DNA from 2 places in the Gracilibacillus xinjiangensis genome. Region 1 is predicted to be linked to the other one. Evidence: predicted binding sites of a transcription regulator. Region 1 holds the regulator's gene; the other holds the start of a gene.
What was found. Region 1 encodes LexA, which represses DNA repair genes until DNA is damaged. Its sites were predicted from a motif close to CGAACATATGTTCG; they were not measured.
Positions count from the first base shown of each region.

Region 2: the regulator LexA is predicted to act here: its motif matches at 2,018-2,031, upstream of ruvA (Holliday junction branch migration protein RuvA).

Region 1 is NZ_JBHSDT010000008.1:855,417-860,908, reverse strand. It holds gene glnA (type I glutamate--ammonia ligase) at 1-485, shown strand, start outside; gene ACFOY7_RS15625 (hypothetical protein) at 614-862, shown strand; gene ACFOY7_RS15620 (hypothetical protein) at 910-1,053, shown strand; gene ACFOY7_RS15615 (YjcZ family sporulation protein) at 1,388-1,492, opposite strand; gene ACFOY7_RS15610 (spore germination protein) at 1,786-1,998, shown strand; gene ACFOY7_RS15605 (spore germination protein) at 2,030-2,266, shown strand; gene lexA (transcriptional repressor LexA) at 2,592-3,212, opposite strand; gene ACFOY7_RS15595 (YneB family resolvase-like protein) at 3,483-4,148, shown strand; gene ACFOY7_RS15590 (DUF896 domain-containing protein) at 4,210-4,434, shown strand; gene tkt (transketolase) at 4,582-5,492, shown strand, end outside.
Region 2 is NZ_JBHSDT010000008.1:368,683-374,174, reverse strand. It holds gene queA (tRNA preQ1(34) S-adenosylmethionine ribosyltransferase-isomerase QueA) at 1-177, opposite strand, end outside; gene ACFOY7_RS13060 (DUF2905 domain-containing protein) at 178-378, opposite strand; gene ruvB (Holliday junction branch migration DNA helicase RuvB) at 375-1,376, opposite strand; gene ruvA (Holliday junction branch migration protein RuvA) at 1,398-1,997, opposite strand; gene ACFOY7_RS13045 (ATP-binding cassette domain-containing protein) at 2,290-3,162, opposite strand; gene ACFOY7_RS13040 (GntR family transcriptional regulator) at 3,155-3,556, opposite strand; gene ACFOY7_RS13035 (hypothetical protein) at 3,573-4,307, opposite strand; gene ACFOY7_RS13030 (small multi-drug export protein) at 4,327-4,800, opposite strand; gene ACFOY7_RS13025 (BofC C-terminal domain-containing protein) at 4,997-5,492, opposite strand, start outside.

The DNA.
Region 1 (5,492 bases):
CATTTACTGCTGTTACAAACCCAACAGTAAACTCTTATAAACGTTTAGTACCTGGTTATGAAGCACCTTGTTATGTAGCGTGGTCTGGTGCTAATAGAAGTCCACTAATTCGTGTGCCAGCTTCACGTGGTTTAAGTACACGTGTAGAAGTTCGCAGTGTAGACCCTGCTGCTAACCCATACTTAGCATTATCTGTATTATTAGCATCTGGTTTAGATGGTATTGAGAATAAACTGGAGGCTCCTAAAGCTGTTGACCGTAATATATATATTATGGACAAAGAAGAAAGAGAAGCAAATGGAATTGTTGACTTACCAGCAACTTTAGCGGATGCATTAGAAGAGTTGAAGAAAGACGAAACAATTATTGAAGCACTTGGTGAGCACTTATTTGAACATTTTGTTGAATCAAAAGAAATCGAATGGGATATGTTCAGAACACAAGTTCACCCATGGGAAAGAGAACAATATATTCAAACATATTAATCTAGTAAACTCCTTGATGCCGTTGGTGTCAAGGAGTTTTTGTTTGGATAAGTAACTTGTTAGGTAATTATGGATGGAGAGCTAGAGAATATCCGTAATAGTCTATTAAATTTTTAATCCATGTAGATATGTGCAGTGATGAGTCAGATAATTTAGCAAGTGAAAAGAGTAAGTATGAAGTGAGTAAGAATAATGTATTGGAGTATCTAGACGCAAATAACATACCAGAAGAAGTAAAAAATCTATACCCGGTATACGAAACCTACAATGGCCTGCACCCCAAATATATAAAGGAAGCCATTACGATTTTTGCGGAGTCTGACCCAATAGTCAATCAAGTTCAGTTGACATCAGTCAACATCGATTACAAACGTTAGAGGAGTTTTTAAGCTATTATGATGGGGAAGGTTTTGAAGTAGACGGAGTGAACTATTTAGTGAATGATGAAATGATTATCATTCTAACTGGTCTTTCCCTGTTAGAATACATTATTAATGAAGGCACTATATTATCAACTGCAATTGACCTTTTTAACGTGGCGAAAGCTAAACTGATACCTGCAGAATAAGTTGGTACACACTATACTCGTGCAAAAGCTCTCGAGACTTTAACAGTTTTTAAAAACGTAAAAGTCTTTTCGAAAAATCAGTGGAATATTTTACTGCTGATAGTTCAGTATTCTAGTAATTCATGAGAAGGAGAGCCATAGTATTTATGCATAACCCTGACACTATTGTGGCAGAGTTTACTTGTATAGGGGTACCAACCAGAACAATTTGATATGACATTCGTTAAAAAGGCCAGTATTTGACATCAGAAGTGCCTGATATTTTTAATTTTGATCGTTTTACTACATAAAGATACATGTGAATTTCTTGCCACCAAATACTTTCAATTTTGCTTTAATAGCTGTAACCACCAACGTAGGAACTACCAACTATTATTAACAGAATGAATAGGACAACAATTAAAGCAAAGCCAGAACCGTAACCTCCACTCGCGCCCATTATATAACACCTCCTCAACTTAGATAGTATCATTATATGAAAAGTTGAATGAAATGCGTCGGCTTATGTCATATTCCTAAGGATGTTTTAGCAATAAGCTTGACTTTCACTGTATTTAAAGGAGAAAAAATGATAGTCAATAAATCATCAAAATAGGATTATTAATTATTCTATTTATTACTAGTTCATTATCCATTTCAACAGTAGTGTTCTAGTCATAAATTATACTTATAATGAAAACTGGAATAGTTATATATTGCCATTCTAAGTTTTCAATGAAGGGAGGGTATAATTTGACTATTATATTAGGTCCAGTAACGATTAATAGCAACGAGGGTATTATAGTCAGTAATACTTTAAATACTTGTCCAACATTTATAAGTAAAACTGTTGCCGGTGCTGGCAGTTTCAACACAGGGTATTGGATTAAAACAAATACTAATATAAATAGATCTTCTTCAATTGATCCAGATATAAATGATGCAAATATAGCTGAAAATATTTAAAAGGTTAATAAAAAAAGGAGGTTCTCGAAAAATGTCATGTTTTTTCTTTGGTCCTGTCACAATTAATAGTAATGAAGGGTTAATAGTAAAACAAGCGATACATGCATCTCCTACTTCTACAAGTAAGGTAGTTACTGGATCTGGAAGCTTTAATACTGGTTTTTTTACTATGAATAGTAATGGAGTAAGCACAAGTCATACGTTTGATCCGGATGCAGAGGATTCAAATATTTTAGATACAATAGAGACAGATGTTGGTGAAATTTGATAGAGGAACTGTTGCGGGAATTTGCCAAGAAGTTAATTGTAAAAGCTGTGTCGGTATAAGTACCAGTCATAAGATATAAAATAAGAAACGAAATATCTGAGCTTTGAAACCCTTTCTCTATAAGTGAAAGGGTTTATATGTTCCTAATACCAAATTCTTATGGTGGAAAGTTAACCGTTATAAAGGAGACTCAAAGACAGTTAGTCATGAAACTGAATATATTTCAATAATTCAAGACAGGCAGAATACAATAATGGATGTTCTGCTTAATCTGATGCTAAGTAAAAAATTCTACATATTCCTATGTAGAATTTTCCCTATTACTCTATAGATGTCTATATAAACCTACTACTTTCCCTAGAATACTGACATTATCATAAAGAAGCGGCTCCATTGTCGCATTTTCGGGCTGCAAACGGATATGGTCCTTTTCTTTAAAGAAACGTTTGACAGTTGCTTCACTATCTTCCGTCATTGCTACAACAATATCCCCATTTACTGCTGTATTTTGTTGTTTAACAATTACCTTATCTCCATCAAGAATCCCTGCCTCAATCATACTATTTCCTTCAATTATCAGAACAAATATTTGATCGCCGCTATGTACATCAGTGCTGGGAATCGGAATATATTCTTCAATGTTCTCTACTGCTGTAATAGGTAAACCTGCTGTAACTTTACCGATTACAGGAGCAAAAGCAGCTTCCGTTTTTGGAATTTCATTATCATTTTCCTGTGATAATACTTCAATTGCCCTGGGTTTGGTAGGGTCTCTTCTTATGTACCCCTTTTTTTCCAATCTCGCTAAATGACCATGCACAGTAGAACTGGAAGCAAGACCTACTGCTTGCCCAATTTCACGCACAGACGGCGGATATCCTTTTAAATCTACTTGTTCTTTAATATATGCAAGGATCTGTTCCTGTCTTTTTGATAGATTAGTCATAATCAATACTCCTTTAACGTATGATTTGTTAGGAATATTATAACATACGTTCGGAATAATCACAAACATTCGTTCGAAAATACTTGACAAGAACCTTTGTTCGTATATAATGGAAATACGAACAAAGGTTCTCTGGAGGGATAAAAATGATAAAGAAAATTTCTAAAGTTGATTTATTCTATTTGATTTCTTTTGTTGTGGGGATTATCTTTTTATATAGTTCATTTATTTGGAATGTATAAACAAAGAGATCAAGGAGTCGTTAAAATTTTGAATGCAATCATTTATTGCCGTGTTAGTACGGATAAAGAGACACAGGAGAGTTCAATACATAGACAGGCAGAAGAACTTAGCCGGTTTGCTAAAGAAAAAGGTTATAATATTGTGAAAATAATTAAGGAAAAGCAAAGTGGCTACGAGATTGAAAGAGAAGGTGTGTTTGATCTTTTAGAACTTTTTCAACAAAAAAAAGCGAATATTTTACTAATACAAGATGAAACTAGATTAGGAAGAGGGAATGCTAAAATTGCATTGCTCCATCAGCTAGCAAAGATGAATATTACTATATTAACTATTGCACACAGCGGGAAATTAGAACTCTCTGAAGGTGATTCAATGGTATTGCAAATAGTATCGATTGTAGAAGAATATCAGCGTAAATTACATAATGCGAAAATTAAGCGGGGAATGAGGAAAGCGATAAATAATGGATACAATCCTGCCAATAACCTTTCCAACCAACATTTAGCGCAAGGTAGAGAACGGAAGGAATTTCCCATTGAGGAAGTGGTACGACTAAGGGGGAACAACCTGACCTTTGCAGAAATTACTTCTATACTGCAAGGAATGGGTTACAATGTCTCAAAGGCAACAGTTCATCGTCGATACCAAGAACACGAATTGCTTGATAAAAATAAAATGAGTGATTTACAATGAAGAGAGTGTACAAATAATATGTATACTCTTTTCTATTATTTTGAGATAAAGGAGTAAAATAATGCTTTCTAATGATAAAATTGCAAGAATTAATGAATTGGCAAATAAAGCTAAGAAAGAAGAACTAAGTCCAGAGGAAAAAAAAGAACAACAGGCATTACGTCAGGAATATTTAAAAAATGTGAGAAAGTCATTCAAAAACCATATGAAAGGAATGACTGTCATTGATCCAAATGGGAACGATGTCACTCCGGATAAATTAAAGCAACTTAAATCAAAGAAATAGTGTACACTATTTCTTTGATTTTTATAAAAAAACGAGACATAATTACAAAAAATTAGCTTTTTTTAAAGGAGATACTTGTCTAATCTTCGTTTTCGTTATAGGATTATAGATGTGCGTACATATATTGTTTTGAAAGGGGAAATAAAAATGTCAACTCAAATTGAACAAATGTCTATAAATACAATTCGTACATTGTCAATAGACGCTATTGAAAATGCTAATTCCGGTCATCCAGGTTTACCAATGGGTGCTGCTCCGATGGCTTACACACTATGGACAGAGCATATGAACCAAAACCCTAAAAACTCTAAATGGTTTAATCGTGACCGATTTGTATTATCTGCAGGTCATGGTTCAATGTTACTGTACAGTTTATTACATCTGGCTGGATATGACCTTCCGATTGATGAGCTTAAAAAATTCCGTCAATGGGGCTCTAAGACACCTGGTCACCCAGAAGTACACCACACTGACGGTGTGGAAGCGACTACTGGTCCATTAGGCCAAGGGATTGCAATGAGTGTCGGTATGGCAATGGCTGAGAAACATTTATCAGCAAAATACAATAAAGATGATTTTAATGTGGTTGATCACTATACTTTTGCACTTGTAAGTGATGGTGACTTAATGGAAGGTATTTCTCATGAAGCAGCATCTCTTGCAGGGCATTTAAAATTGGGTAAATTAATTGCACTTTATGATTCTAACGATATCTCACTAGATGGAGAGTTAAATAAAGCATTCTCTGAAAATGTAGAGGATCGTTTTAAAGCATACGGTTGGCAAGTAATTCGTGTAGAAGATGGAAACGATACAAAAGCAATTTCTAAGGCAATTGCTGAAGCAAAACAAAATACTGACCAACCAACATTGATTGAAGTAAAAACAATTATTGGCTTTGGTTCGCCAAATAAATCAGGTTCTGCTGCATCACACGGTGCACCACTTGGAGCGGATGAAGTTACCTTAACCAAAGAAGCATACAAATGGGGCCATGAACCATTCCAAGTACCGGAAGAAGTATATGCTGACTTCGAAACGAAAATTGTTGAGAAAGG
Region 2 (5,492 bases), 490 kb from region 1:
ATTTAAAACTAAGCAATCCCCTTCATTAAGAAAATCAATCACTTCATAAAAATGATGATTCTCAATAGTCCTCTGCTCCTTATTCAACACCATCAACCTGGAACTTGTACGGTCTTTTAAAGGTGTTTGAGCAATTAATTCTTCTGGTAAATCAAAATCAAAATCCTCTATTCTCATCTACTTAAACCGTCCTATCACATAAAAAATCAATGTCAAAATAATACTAACAACAATCGATGTCATTATCGGAAAATGGAACGAAAAATTACCTTTTTGAAAGCTGATATCACCTGGTAATTTACCAATAAAACTTGATATAAGTCCGATAATAATAAATACGATCCCTATTACAATAAAGATTTTGCCAAATTCCGTCAAGTCCTCGGCACCTCCATATTAAAATGGGCGTATGCTTTAGATGTCACCATTCTGCCTCTCGGTGTTCGCTGGATAAACCCTTGCTGAAGCAAAAATGGCTCATATACATCCTCTATTGTTTGCGATTCTTCTCCGATTGATGCAGCGATCGTGTCCAAACCAACAGGTCCGCCCTGGAAACTTTCGATCATGGAAAGTAATAGTTTATGGTCAATCTGATCAAGTCCCGCATCATCAACTTGCAGCATTCCTAATGCTTGTTGTGTTGTTGATAAAGAGATTTCTGTTTCACCTTTTACTTGTGATATGTCGCGAACCCTTTTCAACAGTCTGTTAGCAATCCTTGGGGTTCCTCTCGACCTCCGTGCAATTTCCAATGCAGCCTGTTTATCAATATTTGTCTCGAAAATCTCTGCCGTTCTTTCGACAATTGCACATAAATCAATTATTTCATAAAATTCCAACCTGCTTAAAACACCGAACCTGTCCCTTAATGGTGCTGTTAGAAGCCCTGCACGGGTTGTGGCCCCAACTAATGTGAATGGCGGCAAATCTAATTGCACAGATCTGGCACTTGGCCCTGATCCAATCACAATATCTAAACAAAAGTCCTCCATTGCAGGATATAATATTTCTTCAACCGCACGGGGCAGTCGATGAATCTCATCAATAAACAGCACATCACCAACTTCTAAGGAAGATAATATTGCCGCTAAATCACCAGATCTCTCAATGGCAGGACCTGATGTTGTTTTAAACTGTACACCCATCTCATTTGCAATAATCTGTGCCATCGTAGTTTTCCCAAGTCCTGGCGGGCCATACAATAATACATGATCCAAGGCTTCATTTCGCATTTTCGCTGCTTCAATAAAAATTGCCAAATTTTCCTTTGCCTTATGCTGACCAATATATTGTTTGAGAAGCTGTGGTCGGAGGCTTAGCTCTTCAAAAGCATCTTGTTCCTGTAGTTCTCCAGATATAATCCGTTCCTCCATCAAGCTAGCTCCTTTCTTTCCCTATTTCATCATTAAAGCAAGACCTTTACGAATATATCCATCGGCCTCTTGCTGTTTTTCTTGTTTTAATTTTGGTTTAATTTGATTTATCTCTTTATCAGAATATCCTAATGCCTTCAGTGCCTCGATTGCTTCGTCTAATGCAAGATCATTAGTTTCTTTTCCATCCCGGGCTGCAGTAAACTCTTCCATAGTATAATCAAACGGAAGTTTCCCTTTTAAATCCAAGATCATTTGTCGAGCGGTCTTCTTGCCCACACCAGGAAACCCTGTTAAAAATTTCTCATTCTCCTGTTCAATAGCTGTAACAAAATCCTGGACACTAGTGGATGCTAAAACAGCTAGAGCTCCTTTAGGACCAATACCTGATACATTCAATATTTTCGAAAACAATGTCTTTTCATCTGTTTTCTCAAAGCCGTATAATATTTGCGCATCTTCTCTTACATGATGATATGTATAAATTTTCTCTATTTGGCCTAATTTTGTTTGAAACCGAAATGGATTTGGACAAATTAATTCATAACCTATTCCATTTGCTTCAACGAAAACAGCCTGATCCGTAATTTCCGCTATCTTCCCTCTTATATATGCAATCATCATATTCCACCTTATTTTATCAATCATATGTTCGTATCTATCATAGCCTATTCTTCCTGCTGATTCAAGTATCTGTCATGTTAGAAGGCAATGGTTAGCTGATCATATTTTCTATAAAAGAGACGCATTCTAACGTCTATCATACACTACAATAACTCTATATACAAAGGGAGACTAAGGAGAACGCAACAAGATATGCAATAAGAAACACTTCAAAAGGGACCGGACAATCAGGGTGTGACCTCCATCAGCAGAACCTTTAGCTCCATAATAAAAAAAGAAAGGCATCATGTTATCTGCCTTCCTCCATTATATATGCAAGAATTTCATCAAGTTCCATCCTTTTAAAGTGGGTATATGCCACATTAGAACGGGCTAACACTTTTTCCATTTCCTCAAAATTGTTCGTAACAATATTAGGTGTCTCCACATCATACTCTACTACATAACGATGCTGTTTTATTTCATTTGGCAAGTCTTTCAGCCATACACGCATCCATTGCTGCAAAATCTCATCCTTTTCCACTTTTGCAATGATAGTACCTTGATCCATTATCCATAGATAATCACACAATGCGTTCATCTCTTCTTGTTGATGGGTAGAAAGGATGATAGCATTATGTGGATTCTCCATAAAATCTGCTAATTCTTCCTGCATCTTACGTTTAGACCTGATATCCACACCAGAAAATGGTTCATCTAATAACAGCAGCTGCGGGGAATGAACCATAGCGAAAACAAATTCAACTTTTTTCTTCGTACCTGCAGAACAATTTTGGTATTTCTCTTTCTCGTTAATCTGATATTTTTCTATCATTGTTCTGTACTTGTCCTTGTCCCAATGACGATACCAGTAACTGACAAGCTGTGCCAATTGCTTTATTGTAAGCTGCCCATATCCCTCATATATGTTATTGCCTGCATAGCCGATTTTTTCTTTTGCAGTACTGCTATTTACAGATATATCATGAGTCAAACAGTGAACAGTCCCCCTATCTGGAGAAAGCAACTGAAGAACTAAATGGAAAAATGTACTTTTCCCTGAACCATTTTCTCCAACTAATCCAATTACAGTCCCTTTTTCTACTTGAAGATCAACAGGTCCAAATTGAAAATATTTAAACGATTTAGCTAATTGCTCTACTTCCAATACATAATTACTCATGGGGGTGACCTCCTGTCCATTCTGATAACACTTTATAGACCAATGTTTTAATCTCAACCTCTGTGAGACCTAGCGATTTTAAATCTTTTAATAACTTTTCAATATAGGATGAGGCGACAGTTTCCTTTGTTTCGGATTTCGCTTGTTGGCCGATGTCCTTAACAAATGTCCCTTTGCCTTGAATAGTTTGAATAAAACCATCCTTTTCCAAGTTCTGATAGGCACGTCGGGTTGTGATCACACTACAGGAAAGATCACCAGATAATGCCCTTATGGAAGGCAGCAGTGTGCCTGAAGTCAGCTGCCCACTTATTACAAGGCTTTTTAATTGTGTTTCAATTTGATAATAAATCGGTTCTTTGCTGCTCTCAGAAACTGTAATTGGAAGTTTCATTAATGATTTCCCTCCATTACAAATAATCTCTCTTGTTCAGTCTTGATCTTAATAAGTTTTCCCATGTTGTGTAACTAATGATACCAAGCAGCAGCATTATTACTACAGGCCAGCGAGATTGTTGCAACATTATTATAACTGTTTCAACAACTCCTGCATCTCCTAAAATGTTGAAAAGAATAATTAGTATTGCAATAATAAAACCGCATAGGAACGAAAAGATATAAAGCACTTTTCCATTCGTTCCATATTCAATAAAAACATTAAGACTGCCAATTGCCAGAGAGTAGCCGAACCAGAACAAAATAAATGCTGTAAACAACTCAGATGGAACAATGTGATAAAAAGACGCTGGCAAACTAATCATCATCGCCAGATAAAAAGCTAATGATAATGTGATGAATGTTGCCAGCATTAATAACATTCGGCTTCTTGCTAATAGTTTCATGGAAATAGGCATCGTCCGATATAGAGCCATCCTTTTTCCAAATGGATCTTCTTTCACCGTTTTGAAACTTAGGTAAGGGCTTGATAGAAATATGGTGGTAAACCATGGTGTTAACATTCCAAAAATAATATCAAGGGAAACACTGTTATAGGATCCCTCACCTTCTGCCAGGAATTCAGCCAGATGACTTAACATGGTTGAGGAAAAGATGCCTAACATAATCGTAAAAAGTAATGTAGCTATATATGGCTTCCATAATATTTTTAATTCATTTATGACTAAAGTCAATGGTTCCTTCCACATTGTTTAAACCCTCTCTCAATTACTGTTGATTAAAAATTTGCTCAAGAAACTTATTGTCCATATTAAACCAGTCAATTCCGAAATATGCAAGTATCCCTAAAACCAAGCTCCATGCCGAAATGCTTATTGTCATCCACATTGTTACACGTTTTTTTGTACCACCGAAGATTAGACTTAGAAATGCAGTTAAATGGCTTCCAACGAAAAATGGACCAAGTAAGGAAAGGCCAGGTAATCCATATTTTGTCCACAATTGCTTCGCACGGCTGGCACGTTTTCCTTCTCCATCTTTTTCCTTTCGCCATGATCTGATCTTTTCTATGAAAACAATAACTGCATAAACCGTTAGTAAATTCCCGACAACGGCCAAAATAAAAACAGGAACTGGCGATAACCCTGCAACAATGGCAAGAGGCGTGATAATGATTGCCTCAAAGAAAGGAACTGCAGACAAGATAAAAACTAAAACATATGCCCATAATAGTTCTAACATAATCATTCTTCCCCCTAGTGTTATACTGTGTATATCTATATAAACAGTATAACACCTAATTTTTCTAAAATGCAAGAAAATTTTAGAAGTAATTGAAACAAAATGCCGGCGGTGTCTTTCTCGATCAGTTAGAATTTATAGAAAAAACAAAAGATCCACCCTCGCTTTTTTTCAAGCAATGGTGGATCTTCTTCTTTCAACTGCTAACAGCTTTGGATTGGTGATAGATTTGATATGTTTCTAATACTTCTTCATAATCTTCTTTCGTCTCTATTTTTATCCCTTTTTTCAAGTCCTGTAATAAATGGCTCTCTAATTCTTCTATATTTATGTGATAGAACGATTGAATGACCGCTTCATTAACCGGTATACCTTCAAATATTGTTAATACCCCATCTTTAATACCAAAATATCCAAATGTTTTTACATATGGCGAAATATCTTCTACCTCTTTACGAAATCTGATAAAACCTTGTTTCTGCTCTAATAAATTCCATTCTTCATATTGGGCCCAGAAATCCTCCATCGAAGATATTGTTTCAGTTACTTTTTCCACTTCTACCTGACCATCGATATACTCTTTTTCCAGCATTACATCAATTGTTAAAGGTTTTTGTCGCATCACATCAATTACTTCAGCCTCTTGCTTGGTATCTGTTGATTGATCAGTGACAGTAAGTAAATACAAACTT